DNA from 2 places in the Magnetovibrio massiliensis genome. Region 1 is predicted to be linked to the other one. Evidence: predicted binding sites of a transcription regulator. Region 1 holds the regulator's gene; the other holds the start of a gene.
What was found. Region 1 encodes HrcA, which represses chaperone genes, less so after heat shock. Its sites were predicted from a motif close to GTTAGCACTCNCCNNNGGNGAGTGCTAAC; they were not measured.
Positions count from the first base shown of each region.

Region 2: V5T82_RS17330 (co-chaperone GroES) is a predicted target of HrcA. The motif match lies at 1,609-1,637, and genes of this name have one in related genera.

Region 1 is NZ_JBAHUR010000001.1:159,555-167,628, reverse strand. It holds gene dapB (4-hydroxy-tetrahydrodipicolinate reductase) at 1-766, opposite strand, end outside; gene V5T82_RS00855 (hypothetical protein) at 989-1,648, shown strand; gene dnaJ (molecular chaperone DnaJ) at 1,749-2,915, opposite strand; gene dnaK (molecular chaperone DnaK) at 3,049-4,992, opposite strand; gene V5T82_RS00840 (nucleotide exchange factor GrpE) at 5,197-5,934, opposite strand; gene hrcA (heat-inducible transcriptional repressor HrcA) at 6,056-7,090, opposite strand; gene rph (ribonuclease PH) at 7,202-7,921, shown strand; gene rdgB (RdgB/HAM1 family non-canonical purine NTP pyrophosphatase) at 7,927-8,074, shown strand, end outside.
Region 2 is NZ_JBAHUR010000021.1:16,056-24,129, reverse strand. It holds gene V5T82_RS17335 (ArnT family glycosyltransferase) at 1-1,512, shown strand, start outside; gene V5T82_RS17330 (co-chaperone GroES) at 1,700-2,014, shown strand; gene groL (chaperonin GroEL) at 2,090-3,754, shown strand; gene V5T82_RS17320 (sulfotransferase) at 3,892-5,742, shown strand; gene V5T82_RS17315 (hypothetical protein) at 6,024-6,455, opposite strand; gene V5T82_RS17310 (ATP-dependent DNA helicase) at 6,512-8,074, opposite strand, start outside.

The DNA of each region.
Region 1 (8,074 bases):
TGCCGGGTTGTTGCGAACAGCCCCAAATCGCCGCGCGCACCGCGCCGTTGGCGAAGACTTCACGGCTTGACGCTTTGTGCGTGATCTCAAGACGCTCGCCAGGGCCGGCGAACATGGTGGTGTGATCGCCGACCACATCACCGCCGCGCAGGGTGGCGAAGCCAATTTCACCTTTGGGGCGGGCCCCGACGATGCCATCGCGCGCTTTGCACGCCACATCGTCCAAGTTGACTTCACGACCCGCCGCCGCCGCGTGGCCCAGCGCCAAAGCGGTGCCGGACGGAGCGTCAACCTTGTGATAGTGGTGCATTTCGACGATTTCAATGTCATAAGATTCGGGCAAGATGGCAGCCGTTTTTTCAACCAATCCGAGCAACACGTTGACACCAACCGAAAAATTCGCCGCCTGAACAACAGCTGCTTTTTGCGCCGCTGCATCGACCGCGCCTTGTTGGGCCTCGTCCATGCCGGTTGTGCCGACCACCAAAACCGTGCCGGTCTCAGCCGCCAAAGCCGCATGCGCCGCCGTGGCCGTCGGTATGGTGAAATCGATGACCGCATCACTGACGTCAAACAGCGCACGCGGATCGGTTGAAAGCTCAACGCCTGCCGCTTCTCCACCGGCCAACAGACCTAAGTCCTCACCCCTATTGGGATGGGAGGCAAACTCCGTTCCGCCGGCCAACGAAGCCCCGTCTGCAGCCTGAACAGCCGCCACCAACATTCGACCCATGCGCCCGGCCGCGCCCACTATTCCGATCTTCATCAATCGTCTCACTTTTCACGTTCCAACTGAGCCGGGTTCTGCGACCCGCCCAAGATTTTCAGATGTAACATTATCCTCAGCCAAACACCACAATCTTGCCCAATACCCGTATTAGTCGTGTATAAAGTACACCAACAATAATAAAGGGTGATTTTTGGTACATCTTTTGATACTAATGCTGCTCTCGCTACAACCATATGTCTAAACAAGGGTGGAACATAAATGAGAGGTATACCGAAACAAGAACTGATCCGGGCTGCATTCTCAGGATTGGATTTGGCGGAAAAGAAATTCAGCAAGCTGACGTCCAATACTTTGCATTTTAACCAAGCACCGGAATATCTTTTAACCGTTAGTGTTGCAGAACGTCTCAATCGTTCCGCGCCCAATCATCTCACATGGCTGGAATTCCAGTTGTCACAGGCGCGCTCGGCCGCACGGGGCAAACAGCCGCCCATTGACCAGAAAATGGGGCGTGGGCGCTGCGACATCTTGATGTGTTGGGCGTCCAGCAAAGAGCCGCAGGCGGCCTTTGAAATCAAACGCGACGTGCAGTTCTTCAGCACCGTTCAATCGGATTTGGAGCGCATTTTGTATTTGATGAACGATGGCGTCGACGGCAACACGTTACAGTTTGGCGCGGTGATGTTTTCCACCATGGCCGAAAGTATCCATGGCCGCCAAGTGATCCGGTCGCGCACAGACGATTTTCGCGAACGCTTGATGACGTGGCAGAACGATATGGGGCTCAAAAAAAATCGCCTCAATATCATTCGCGGCAAAATCAAAAAACGACGTGCGGGGGATTATTGGGCCCCCATGGCGGTGATTGCGGAGCGCGAAACACGTACCCAACCCAAACGCATGGCGGCGGCGGAGTGAGAAATCCACCGCCAAGACATCATGATTTTGCCGCCCTACGTTTTACAATATTCTAGCATCAGGAGAGAAATACGGGGCACCAATTAAGTGGTGTCCCCGTTTAATCCTTCAAGTCTTCCCACAGCTCTTTGACTTTGGAGAAGAAGCCGCCGGATTCGGGGGAGTGTTTGTTTTCATCTCCACCTTCGGCGCGGAATTGGTCCATCAATTCTTTTTGCTTCTTAGTAAGGTTCACCGGTGTTTCAACGCTGAGTTCCACAAACATGTCGCCAAAAGCAGGGGAGCGCAGAACGCTCATACCTTTGCCGCGCAGGCGGAACTGTTGGCCCGACTGGGTGCCTTCGGGAATGTTGATGCGTGCGCGCGAACCGCCCACCGTGGGGACTTCCAAAGACCCGCCCAAGGCCGCTGTGGTCATGGGCACCGGTACACGTACATAAATGTTGGCACCCTCGCGTTGGAAGATGTTGTGCGAACGAATGTTCAAGAAAATATAGAGATCACCTGACGGAGCGCCGCGCAGGCCAGCTTCGCCTTCGCCGGACAAGCGGATGCGTGTGCCGTCTTCGACGCCGGCGGGAATGTTGACGGACAAGGTTTTTTCTTTGTGCACACGGCCAGAGCCCGAGCAATTGCGGCACGGCTCTTTGATCATTTTGCCTTGGCCGTGACACGTGGGGCACGTGCGCTCAACCGTGAAGAAACCTTGTTGCGCGCGAATGCGGCCATGGCCCCCACACGACGAACATGTGGTCGGTTCGGTGCCTTTTTTCGCACCCGTGCCGCCGCAGTCGTCACATTGTGCAGAACCGGGGACACGAATTTCCGTGGACTTGCCCTCAAAGGCTTCTTCCAAGGTTATGTCCATGTTAAAGCGCAGGTCCGACCCACGGCCGGATTGTTCCGCGCCGCCGCGACCGCGTCCACCGCCAAAACCGCCGCCGCCACCGCCGAACATTTCTTCGAAGATGTCGGCAAAACCGCCGCCGAAGCCGCCTTCGAAACCACCGCCAAAACCACCGGGGCCACCGGGGCCGCCTTGTTCGAAGGCCGCATGACCAAAGCGGTCGTAAGCCGCGCGCTTCTCATCGTCTTTGAGGATTTCATAGGCCTCGTTAACGTCTTTGAAGCTTTGCTCAGCGCTTTTGTCATCCGGATTGCGGTCCGGGTGATACTTCATGGCAAGTTTACGGTATGCCTTTTTGATCTCGTCGCCGTCGGCGTCTTTCGAGACTCCCAGCAGATCGTAATAGTCTTGCTTCGACATAGGTCTTGTCCCAGTTACATCTAACCCGCTTCGTCATTGCGAGGAGCAAAGTGACGAAGCAATCCATGTATCAACATTCTGGATTGCTTCGCTTTGCTCGCAATGACGGCTGGGGTCATTCAGTCGTTACGACTTACTTCTTGTCTTGGTCGGGGTCGACTTCTTCAAAGTCGGCATCGACCACATTGTCGTCAGCGGGTGCCTCTGCACCCCCGTCGCCACCCGGCGCCGCGCCCATATCCGGACCTGCTTCACCGGCTTCGGCTTGCTGGTCTTTATACATGGCTTCGCCCAGTTTCATGGCGGCTTGCATCAAAGTGTCGGCCTTGCCATTGATGGCTTCGGCGTCCGCACCTTCGTCTTCCAACACCGCTTTGGTGTCGGCGATGGCGCTTTCGATGGCAGCTTTATCGTCCGGGCTGACTTTATCGCCATGCTCAGCGACGTTTTTCTCGGTGTCGTGCACCAAGCTTTCGGCCTTGTTTTTCGCGTCCACCAATTCGCGACGCGTTTTGTCTTCTTCCGCGTGGCTTTCGGCGTCTTGGACCATTTTTTCGATGTCGTCGTCGGACAGACCACCGGAAGCCTGAATGGCAACTTGCTGTTCTTTGCCCGTCGCTTTGTCTTTGGCCGACACGTTGACGATACCGTTGGTGTCGATGTCAAAGGTGACTTCGATTTGCGGCATGCCGCGCGGAGACGGGGGAATACCGATCAGATCGAACTGACCCAGATGTTTGTTGTCCGCCGCCATTTCGCGTTCCCCTTGGAACACGCGGATGGTCACAGCCGACTGGTTGTCTTCTGCGGTGGAGAAGACTTGAGACTTGCGGGTCGGGATCGTGGTGTTGCGATCGATCAAGCGGGTGAACACACCGCCCAGGGTTTCGATGCCCAGCGACAACGGCGTCACGTCCAACAGCAAAACGTCTTTGACGTCGCCTTTCAACACACCGCCTTGGATGGCAGCACCGATGGCCACAACTTCGTCGGGGTTCACACCTTTGTGCGGCTCGCGACCGAAGATGTCTTTGACGACCTCTTGGACTTTCGGCATGCGGGTCATGCCACCAACCAATATCACTTCGTCGATTTCGGACGCTTTGAGGCCGGCGTCTTTCAACGCGGCTTCACAAGGGGCAACCGTGCGTTTGATCAGATCGCCCACCAACGCTTCCAACTTGGCGCGGGTCATTTTCACGTTCAAGTGTTTCGGGCCGGAGGCATCTGCCGTGATGAACGGCAGGTTGACTTCGGTTTGCGTGGAAGACGACAGTTCGATCTTGGCTTTTTCCGCAGCTTCTTTCAGACGCTGCAGGGCCAAGCGGTCTTCGCGCAAGTCGATGCCGTTTTCTTTTTTGAATTCGTCGGCCAAGTATTCGACGATGGAGTGGTCAAAGTCTTCACCGCCCAGGAACGTATCGCCGTTGGTGGACTTCACTTCGAAGACACCGTCGCCGATTTCCAAAATAGAAACGTCAAACGTACCACCGCCCAAGTCATAAACAGCAACCACACCGCCGTCTTTTTTCTCAAGGCCATAAGCCAGAGCCGCAGCGGTCGGTTCGTTGATGATGCGCAGCACTTCCAAACCGGCAATCTTACCGGCGTCTTTGGTGGCTTGGCGCTGGCTGTCGTTGAAGTAAGCCGGAACGGTGATCACGGCTTGCGTGACTTCTGCGCCCAAGTAGCTTTCCGCCGTTTCTTTCATTTTTTGCAAAATGAACGCGGAGACTTCAGACGGGCTGTAATCTTTGCCCTGAGCTTCCACCCATGCGTCACCATTTTTGCCTTCGGTGATGTGATACGGCACCAAACCTTTGTCTTTTTCGGTCAGCGGGTCGTTGTAGCGACGGCCGATCAAACGTTTGATGGCGAACAGGGTGTCCGTGGGGTTGGTGACGGCTTGGCGTTTGGCGGGCTGACCCACCAGGCGTTCACCATCATCTGTGAAGGCGACCATGGACGGCGTGGTGCGCGCGCCCTCGGCATTTTCGATCACTTTCGGATCGGAGCCTTCCATCAAGGACAAACACGAGTTCGTGGTGCCCAAGTCAATACCGATAACTTTGCTCATGTCTTTCAATCTCCGTCTCAGGCGGACTTTAGCGGCCTTATCCTCAAGCTCCGCGTCGGTCCCCTCGGGTTAAAGAGGCTGTCGCCTCAATGGTTAATGTTCAAATGCCCCGTTAAGGGCTTTGGTTGCGAGGTATATAAGCCTGGGATTTGGCCCCCGCAACGCTTGAAATGGCGAAAAACCGGACTAAAGGTCGGGTTTTTCTTAGGTTTCTTGGTCCACTTGCTGACCGGGCTCGGCACCGTCGCCTTCATAAGCCTTTTGGGCATCGTCCGGGGCTTGGTCCAAAGTGTCCGCCTCTGACGCCGCATCCGGGTTTTCCGGTTTCGGGCCACCGGTGGCGACAACCACCTGGGCGGGACGCAACAAACGGTCTTTCAAGGTAAACCCACCGCGCTGAGCGCGCAGGATGGTGCCTTTGGGCACGTCCGGGTTTTCTTCTTGGCTGATCGCTTCGTGCAGATTGTGGTCGAACGTCACGCCATCGGTCTTAATCGGCTTGATGCCGTGGCCTTCAAAGACGTTCAACAGTTCCTTCATGGTCATGTCGATGCCGACACACAGGTTGTTGAGGTTGGAATCCGCATCGCGGGCTTCCTGGGTCACCGCCATGGTCGCCATGGACAAATAATCCGCCACACGCAGCATATCGCGGCCAAAGTTGGTGACCGCGTACTTTTGCGCGTCGGTTTTTTCACGCGCGGCAATGCGGCGCGTGTTTTCGGCTTCCGCCATGGCGCGCAGCAGCTGGTCTTTCAGCTTGGCGATTTCACCTTCCAAATCAAGCTCTTCGGGCTGTTCGGCGGCAGCCTCTTCTTGCGCGTCGGCGATTTCGATCTCGATTTCGCGCGCGGCTTCGGCTTGGGCATCGGCTTGAGCAGCCGCGACCTCTTCCGGCGTTTCCGGAACGTCTTCGGCTGGCACTTCGTGTTCTGTGTTCATCGGGTGTGTTTTCCCACTGATCCTCGGTTGGGAGGTATGTAACCGATTTGACGCACGAATCAACCCGCGAAACGCGGAAAAGTCGTTCTTTTGATATGGAAATGTGACATTCGCCGAGCTTTTAGCCGATCAAGCGGCCCACCATCTTCGCTGTGTAGTCCACCATGGGAATGATTCGGGCGTAATTCATACGCGTCGGACCGATCACGCCGATGGTGCCGATGATGCGTTCTTGGGTGTCGCGATAGGGCCCCACCACCATGGAGCAGCCCGACATGCCAAACAGGTTGTTTTCCGCACCGATAAAAATTTGCACACCGTCGGCGATGTCGGCACTTTCGATGAGCCGCGCCATGGATTCCTTGGTTTCCAGCGCTTCGAACAAAGACCGGATGTGCTCCAAATCCGCAGCGGCGTCCATGTCTTCCAACAAATTCGCCTGTCCGCGCACGATCAGAGAGCTATCCCCGTCCCCGCCCGCCCAAACGGCCAAGCCTTCTTCCACCACTTTGGCGGTGAGCGCGTCCAATTGCGCCTTGTGAGACGTGAGTTCGGCTTGGATCGCCCCAAAGGCTTCGTTCAAGGTCCGCCCCACCAAGCGCGCCGACAAATAATTGGTCGCTTCCACCAAGGCGCTCGGCAAGATGTTGGCGGGCACTTCTATAATGCGGTTTTCCACCACCCCGTTTTCGGTGACCAAGACCACCAAGGCCCGACCCGGCGACAGGCTGACGAATTCAATGTGCTTCAAGGGGGCCTGGGTTTTGGGCGCAACCACCAAGCCCGTCAAATGCGACAGGCCCGACAAGGCTTGGGTGGCATTTTCCAACATCCCCTCGACCGAGGTGCCGGACGCTTTGCACTCCCCCTCGATGGATTGGCGCTCGTCCTTCGTCAGATTGCCCACCTCCAAAATGCCGTCCACATAAAGCTTCAGCCCCAACTCGGTCGGCAGGCGGCCTGCAGATGTGTGCGGTGAACACAACAAGCCCGCGTCTTCCAAGTCCGCCATGACGTTGCGGATGGTCGCGGGCGAGATATCCAGCCCCGACTGACGGCTCAGCGTGCGCGAGCCCACCGGTGCTCCTGTGTCCAGGTAACCGTCGACAATGCGGCGAAAGATTTCGCGGGAGCGTTCGTTGAGTTCGGTGATCATGAACTCCAAGGTAATCACGTGGGCAAATTCCGTCAATTGCGCGCTTGTTCTACGCTCCCAGCCCGTTTAGCTTGGGGGCCAATACATTTTAAAGACTTGAGGATAATTCATATGAGACCCAGCGGCCGCGACTTGGACCAAATGCGCACCGTCACCATTGAACCCGGCTTCGCCAAACACGCCGAAGGTTCGTGCCTGATCAAGTTCGGCGACACCCACGTGTTGTGTGCCGCCACCTTGGAAGAGCGCGTGCCGCCGTGGATCCGGGGTCAGGGCAAAGGCTGGGTCACGGCGGAATACGGCATGCTGCCGCGTGCCACCAATTCGCGCATGAACCGCGAAGCCGCACGCGGCAAACAGTCGGGCCGTACTCAAGAAATTCAACGCCTGATCGGCCGCTCACTGCGCGCCATCACCGATTTGGAAGCCATGGGCGAAATGCAAATCACCGTGGACTGCGACGTCATCCAAGCCGACGGCGGCACGCGCACGGCATCCATCACCGGGGCCTATGTGGCGCTCCACTTGGCGCTGCGCCAAGCGGTGGAACGCGAACTGATTGAAAGTGTGCCCCTGGTCGATCAAGTCGCCGCCGTTTCGTGCGGACTTTACCAAGGCGCGGCTGTTTTGGATCTGGACTATTTGGAAGACAGCGCAGCGGAAGCCGACACCAACTTCGTGCTGACGGGGGCCCAAGGCATCGTCGAAATTCAAGGCACGGCGGAAGACTATCCGTTCTCCGAAGACCAGTTCATGGAGCTCATGAGCCTCGCCAAAAAAGGGGTGAGCGAACTGGTTGAGCTGCAACGCGACGTTTTGGAGCTGGAGTAACCGCAATGCCCCGTAAGTTTGAAGGCGGTAAGCTGGTCATCGCCAGCCACAATCCCGGCAAAGTGCGCGAAATCGGCGAATTGTTGGAACCGTTCGGCGCGGATGTCGTCTCGGTCGGCGAACTGGGCTTGCCCGAACCTGTCGAAGACGGGG
Region 2 (8,074 bases), on a different contig from region 1:
TACAGCCACAAGCCGCCGTTCTTTTTCTGGCTGATGAATTTGGGCTGGAAAATTTTTGGCGTTTCGGAAAACTGGGCCCGCCTGGTCGCCCCGCTATTCGGCCTCGCCAGCGTTCTGTCCACGGTGAAATTGGCTGGCGCTCTTTGGCCCGATGTCTTAGGCAACGTGCGACGCGCGCGCGGTTGGGCTGCGGCTTTAATCGTGATGACGGGACTGTATTGGACCGTCTTTGCCTCCATGACCATGTTCGACACCATGGTCACCTTCGCCGCCGTTTTGGCCGTTTTGGGCTATGTCATGGCGTGGCAAGGTCTGGCTGCGGGACGAGGCTACTGGAAAGGCATTTTGATCGCAGGCGTTGGCCTGGGCATTGGCGGCTTAGCCAAGGGTCCGGCTATTTTGGTGCACACGCTGCCCTTGGCATTGCTGGCCCCACTGTGGGGGCCGATGCTGTCCTACAAAGCAACCGGCCCGGCCTGGGGCAAATGGTACGGCGGTGTGTTCATTTCTATCTTTATCGGCGCCGGCATCACGTTGGCCTGGGCGATCCCGGCGGCCATCATCGGCGGGGAAGAATACCGCGACGCTATCTTCATCAAACAAAGTGCGGACCGCATGGTGAAGTCGTTTGCCCACCAACGCCCGGTGTATTGGTTCCTTTGGATTTTACCCTTGATGCTGTTGCCCTGGACCTTGTGGCCGCGTTTGTGGAAAGCCTTGGGCTTTCGCAAAGCCTGGAACAACCGAACCGGGCTTCGCAGCGCATGGAATGACGGCAGTGCACGCGTGCTGTTGATTTGGGCCGGGGCGTCGTTTGTGATTTTTTCCGCCATCAGCGGCAAACAGCCCCACTACCTGTTGCCGATCTTCCCGGCTTTGGCGTTGCTTGCGGCTTATTTGCTGATCCGTGTGGAGCCTGCAGCCCCCACACCCAACCGCCACCGCGTCCCGGTCTTGTTTTTGGCGGGGCTGGCGTTTGTCTTAATGGCCGCCTTGCTGAGTTACGACTGGATTGAACCGTATCTCTCCAAACCATTGCCCGTGTGGGTTGACGCGGCAGAGCCCCTGTGGCTGCTGGTGGGCTTCTTTTGCGCCATTGCCATTTCCAACATCGGCGTGCGCAACACGCTTCACGAAGTTCGCCTGATTGCCGTCGCCGTCACCGCGCTGATGGTTTCCTTGCATTTCACCGCCGCGCCCGCATTTGACATTGCGTTTAACCTACAACCCGCCGCCAAGCGCATCAAAGCTTGGCAGGATGAAGGCCGCCCGGTGCTCTATGTCGGCAAATACCACGGTGAATTTCAGTTCCTGGGGCGTTTGATTCAGCCGTTGGACAACTTCAACGAAATGCGCGATGTACCCGCGTGGTCCGCTGAACATCCCACAGGTGTCGTCCTAGCCACCCGCAGCCCCAAAGAAATCACCCAATATCCAGACCCGGTGCTGACCCTGCCCAAACGCGCCAAGATCTTGGTGGTGTGGGACGCTAAAGACTTCGTCCAACCCTAAACCACCTGAATTTTCGGGTTTTTTCGCCAAATTCATCGAATTTTTCAAAAAAAGCCGCTCCGCCTGTTGACAGAGTGGGGTGGGCACTCTTAAATCCCTGGCACTCGTTTGGGGAGAGTGCTAACAAACCAAAAATCACCCCCCAAACATTCGATTTCTCAAGAACTTCCTTTGGAGGAAATACAATATGAAGTTCCGTCCTCTTCACGATCGCGTGCTTGTCCGCCGCCTCGAAACCGAAGAAAAAACCGCTGGTGGCATCATCATCCCCGATACCGCTCAAGAAAAACCGTCTGAAGGTGTGATCGTTGCCGTTGGCTCCGGTATCCACAAAGAAGACGGCACTGTTGCTCCGCTCGAACTGAAAGAAGGCGACAACGTCTTGTTCGGCAAATGGGGCGGCACCGAAATCAAATTCGGTGGTGAAGATTTGCTCATTATGAAAGAGAGCGACATCTTGGGCGTCATCGAAACGACTGCCAAAGGCAAAAAGAAGAAGTAAGGCGCTGGGCCTTTGCCCGCCCCACTTCTCTTTCACCCGATTTATTGAGCCAATCCAAAGATAAGGAAATATTCCATGGCTGCTAAAGACGTAAAATTTGGTGCTGATGCCCGTGCCCGTATGCTGGCTGGCGTCGACACCTTGGCTAACGCCGTAAAAGTCACCCTGGGCCCCAAAGGCCGCAACGTTGTTTTGGACAAAGCTTTTGGCGCACCGCGCATCACGAAAGACGGTGTCTCTGTTGCTAAAGAAATCGACTTGGCTGACAAGTTCGAAAACATGGGCGCACAGATGGTCAAAGAAGTCGCTTCGCGCACCAACGACGAAGCTGGCGACGGCACCACGACCGCTACCGTTCTGGCCCAAGCCATCGTTCGCGAAGGCTGCAAAGCTGTTGCTGCCGGCATGAACCCGATGGATCTCAAACGCGGCATCGATCTCGCTGTCGACGTTGTCATCAAAGACGTCGACAAACGTTCCAAGAAAGTCAAAACCTCTGCTGAAGTTGCACAGGTTGGCACCATCTCCGCCAACGGCGAAGCTGAAATTGGCGATATGATCGCTCAAGCCATGGAACGCGTCGGCAACGAAGGTGTCATCACCGTTGAAGAAGCCAAAGGCTTGGACACGGAACTCAGCGTTGTTGAAGGCATGCAGTTCGACCGTGGTTACACGTCTCCGTACTTCGTGACCAACGCCGAAAAAATGACCTGCGAAATGGAAAACCCGTTCATCCTGATCCACGAAAGCAAGCTGACCTCTTTGCAAGCTATGCTGCCGGTTTTGGAAGCCGTGGTTCAATCCTCTCGCCCGTTGTTGATCATCGCTGAAGACATCGAAGGCGAAGCGCTGGCAACGTTGGTTGTCAACAAACTGCGTGGCGGTTTGAAAGTGGCTGCTGTCAAAGCTCCGGGCTTCGGCGAGCGCCGCAAAGCCATGATGGAAGACATCGCCATCTTGACCAACGGCCAAGTGGTTTCCGAAGACTTAGGGATTAAGCTCGAAAACGTCACTTTGGACATGCTGGGCACGTGTAAACGCGTCAACATCACCAAAGAAGAAACCACCATCGTTGACGGTGCTGGCACCAAAAAAGGCATCCAAGCGCGTTGCAACCAAATCCGCGCACAAGCCGAAGAAACCACCTCCGACTACGACAAAGAAAAACTGCAAGAACGTCTGGCCAAATTGGCTGGCGGCGTTGCCGTGATCCACGTCGGCGGCGGTTCCGAAGTTGAAGTGAAAGAACGCAAAGACCGCGTTGACGATGCACTGCACGCAACCCGCGCAGCTGTCGAAGAAGGCATCGTCCCGGGTGGCGGCACCGCACTGTTGTACGGTGGCAAAGCTCTGGCGAAACTCGAAGGCGACAACTCCGACCAAAACGTCGGCATCGACATCGTGCGTCGTGCGGTTCAAGCTCCGGTTCGTCAAATCGCTGAAAATGCCGGTGCCGATGGCGCTGTCATCGCAGGCAAGCTGATGGAATCCAAAGACACAGCTCACGGCTACAACGCTCAGTCCGGCACCTTCGAAAACCTCATCAAAGCTGGCATCATCGATCCGGCCAAGGTTGTTCGCGTTGCTCTGACGGACGCTGCATCCGTGGCGGGTCTGCTGATCACCACCGAAGCTATGGTCACCGAACTGCCGGAAAAAGACGGCGGCGCGGCTCCGGCTGGCGGCATGCCGGGCGGCGACATGGGTGGTATGGGCGGCATGGGCGGCATGGGCTTCTAAGCCAGCCAACCAACGCTCGAGCCCCCACATTACTTGGGCTCGAAACAAAAGCCCCGCATCAATTGGTGCGGGGCTTTTTGTGTGCTGTGTACGCAAATCCTGTAAACTGTCGTCAAGCACAGGAGATTCGCACCCCCATGGTCAACCGCGCGGAAAAACGACGTCAAAAGAAGCTCGCTCAGAAACAAGCGAAACAGCACGGCAAAGCTTCGTCCCCACAAAACCAGACCGTGACTGTTGACCAAGCCCTACAGCTTGCGCTTGAGCATCATCAAGCCGGACGTTTGCAAGACGCCGAAAGCATCTACCGCCAAATTCTTCAAGCCCAGCCCAATCATCACCAAGCTCTGAATTTTTTAGGCATGATTGCCCATGCGACGGGGAATTATGACGCAGCGCTCGACCTCATTGGCAAGGCCTTAGGCGTCAAACCCGACGACGCCCATGCGCATTGCAACAAAGGCATCGTGCTCAATTCTCTGGGGCGCAAAGAAGAAGCGTGTACCTGTTTCGAAACATCCCTCAAGTTTGCTCCTCATGAAATTGAAGTCGCTTTTAACCTCGGCACAGTGCTGAAAGATTTAAAGCGTGATGAGGAAGCCTGCGTCGTTTTTCAAGATGTTCTGAAAAAGAACCCGCGTCACGTCCCGGCCATGAACAATTTAGGCCTGTGCCTCATCGCCTTAAACAAACCCGGCGAAGCCCTCCAGTGGTTTGACAAAATTCTTGGGATTTCTCCCGACTTTCACAATGCCTATTTCAACAAAGGCCTCGCCCACTGGCACAACGACGATCTCGAAATCGCAGAAGCATTGATGAAAAACGCGTTGAAGATGGGCCTTGACCCGTCTGGTGCCAACGCAACCCTCGGACAGGTTTGCCAAACCGATGGACGCATTGACGAAGCTGTAAGCTATCTGCGCGAAGCCATCCGCTTGAAGCCGGATTATGGCAAAGCCCATATGAACTTGGCACGGCTCATCAAAGTCACATCCGCAAACGAGGATGTCCGCGCCATGAAAGCCGCCTACGACGGGCCAATTGCTGATCTCGACGATAAAATCGCCCTCTCTTTTGCCTTAGGCAAAGTCCATGAGGATCTCGGTGAATATGAACGCTCTTTTCAATTCTATACCGAAGGCAATGCTCTGAAGCGGGGCACATTCCACCTGGATTTTGAACATCAATTCGATGATCTCAATGCCATCCAAAAGACCTTCACGCCAAAGTTCCATGAGACCTTTTCCAACACCGGCAGCACGGACCCAACGCCTGTCTTCATTGTGGGCATGCCCCGCTCAGGCACAACTTTGGTCGAGCAAATTATATCCGCCCACCCAAGCGTCTTCGGTGCAGGCGAACTCTATGCCTTAGAAGAGGTCGTCCGAAGCCACTTCGGTTCTTTTCATGATGTCTCTGAAGGTTTTTCTGCGGGCAAAATACACCCAGATAAACTGGCTCAGGCCGGGGCAGACTATATCGACAGGCTCCGCCAACACGATGAAGAGGCTTTGCACATCACAGATAAGATGCCCGCAAACTTTGCCAACATCGGCATGATTAAACTCATGCTGCCGAACGCCAAAGTGATCCACTGCCGTCGTGATCCTTACGACACGGGCCTATCTCTTTATAAAACCTTTTTCAGCAATACGGATGTCAGCTATTCCTACGACCTTGCGGAAATCGGCGCTTATTACAAGCTGTACACCCTCTGTATGCAGCACTGGCAAAATGTGTTGCCTGGCTTTGTTTACCACGTCGATTATGAGGATTTGATCGACAACCAAGACACCTGCTCGCGCGCTTTGGTTTCACATATTGGGTTGGACTGGGACGACGCCTGTCTTCAATTTTACAAAAGCAACCGCACCGTTAAAACCGCCAGCCTGTCCCAAGTGCGCCAGCCCATTTACAAAGACTCCGTGCAAAAATGGAAACGCTTCGAGCCCTGGCTGGCGCCTTTGGTTGAGGCGTTGGAAGACTAATTTCAAACCGTCGCTCCTGCGTAGGCAGGAAGATGGATTCCCGCTTTTTTCCAAAATTACATACATTTTTTCATTGACTTAGATCTAATCAAACGCCGTCACTCCTGCGCAGGCAGGAGCCTATGGGCGTCTCCGTTTAGAGTTTCTCTCGATCACTCCGGAGCAGTCGCCCATGGATTCCTGCCTGCGCAGGAATGACGGTTGAGTGAAGGCTTTCACGGCTGTCGTCCTTAGCAATTTCCCAAGAAAAAACGCCCACGGCGAAGGCAGGGGATCAATCCTCACTCATCCAACTGATCACAAATCCAGTGTGAAAATTCGATGGCGAATTTGGATTTGTGGGGGTCGGGGGAGGCTTGCCAGTGGCCGAGCTCATCGACCAAGGCGTCGAACAACATGGAGTATTCCTGCGCTTTTTTGCGCTCAAAAAGCCACTTGTTGTGCATTTTGTCGAGATCGTCTTGCAGCTCGTGCTCGTTTTTGCGCGGCGGAGCCACGGCTTGGCGGCGGCGCGCCGTTTGGCGGATCAGGCGGGTGCGCTCCGACAGGCGCACATCTTCGGTGTTGAACTTCGGCGAAATGCTTTTGAGATCGTCCAAATCCACACCGCCTTCGAACCCGTCAAACCCGGCATGACAAATCCGGTCACACAGTTCGTGACGGTTAATGCCGAGTATTCTTGCGGCTTTTGCGATGGATATGCGCTGTCCCATGAACTCACCCCGACATGTTCTCGATATTATTCAGGTAGGGTGTGATTTGAGGGTGTTCAAGAAGACTCTGATAAAAATTGCTGCGTGTGCGAAATTGCGTCTTTGAGGCCAACGCGTTGGATCTCCACATCCCCCGGAAACGCCGTGGCGATGCGCGACGGCAAAGCCCCGTCCAGCATGACAAAAACACCGCGATCGTCCTTTTTGCGCACCAAACGGCCATACGCTTGTTTGAGTTTCAAACGTGTCAGCATCTCATCGTATGCACGCCCGCCAAACGCTTCGCGCCGGGCTTTGGTGATGATGTCCGGACGCGGCCAGGGCACGCGGTCAAACACGATGAGCCTCAGCGAGCTGCCCGGCACATCCACCCCATCGCGCACAGCATCGGTGCCCAACAAACACGCATCCGTTTCGGCCTTGAAGATGTCCACCAGCGTGCCGACGTCGAGGGGATCGATGTGCTGGGCATACAGCGGAAAGCCTTCCTCATCCAACGCAGGTGCGATGCGTTCGTGCACCACGCGCAAACGGTTGATGGCGGTAAATAGCCCCAGCCCGCCCCCGCCGGAGGCCAGGAACAATTCCCGATACGCCGCCGAAACTTGATCGGCGTTGTTTTTGTTGATGTCAGTGACCACAAATATGCGGGTCTGGTTGGCATAATCGAAAGGCGATTTTTGTGCCACATAAATGGTCGGCGACGCCATATGCTTGGACCCCGTGCGGGCTTCGGCGTTGGGCCAATCGCCTTCGTCGCGCAACGTTGCCGAGGTGATCAGCACACCCTGCGCGCTCTCCGTCATGGCAGCGGCAAACGGCTTGGTGGGATCCACCCAATGACGGTTCAAGCCAATGTCCCAATCGCGCCCTTGAAAGCGTTCGACACTCATCCAATCGACGAAGTCTTCGGGTGTGCCGTCTTGTAAAGCCTGCAACATGGCGCGCCAGGATTTCACAGGGATCAAGGCGCGGCGTTCCAAGCTGCCGGCCAAAGCCTCAATGCGGGTGCGCTCGCTGGTTTCCAGGTCTGAAGCCTCGTCATCCAACTTTTTGAGCATGCGCTTGATCAACTCTTGCACCGGAGTTTCCAGCATCATCAGCGCACGGTCCAAATCGCGCGCCGCGTCCAACAATCCGTCCACCGGGCTTTCGGCGGAGCATTCTAGCGAGTACGCAACGTCTCCATTGTTGTTGCGGGCATAGACTTGTTGGCGCACGAACATCAAGAACGCTTCGGTTTCGCCGGAACTGGGGGTGCTGGGCCCTCCGGCCTCTCCGTCCGTCAAGCGCTGGCGCCATGTGGGCCCGGGCAGCACGTGGGCGGCTTGGCGCACCTCACCCACCAACATGGCGAGCTTGTCATCGGTCGCACTTAAATCTTCCAGCCGCGCTTTGAGACCACGCGAGCGAGAGCGCCGTCCTTCCTCCGCCCCCAAAATCCAGCGGCGCAGGTCGGCAGTTTCTTGACCGGATAAGTGAGACGCAAAGGCGCTGTCGGCGGCATCGAACACGTGGTGACCTTCGTCAAACACAAAGCGCGTCGGCGCGCCCCCCTCCGCACTGGCCCCGCCGCCCGCGTTGAGCGCGGTTTGCACCATCACCAAGGCATGGTTCGC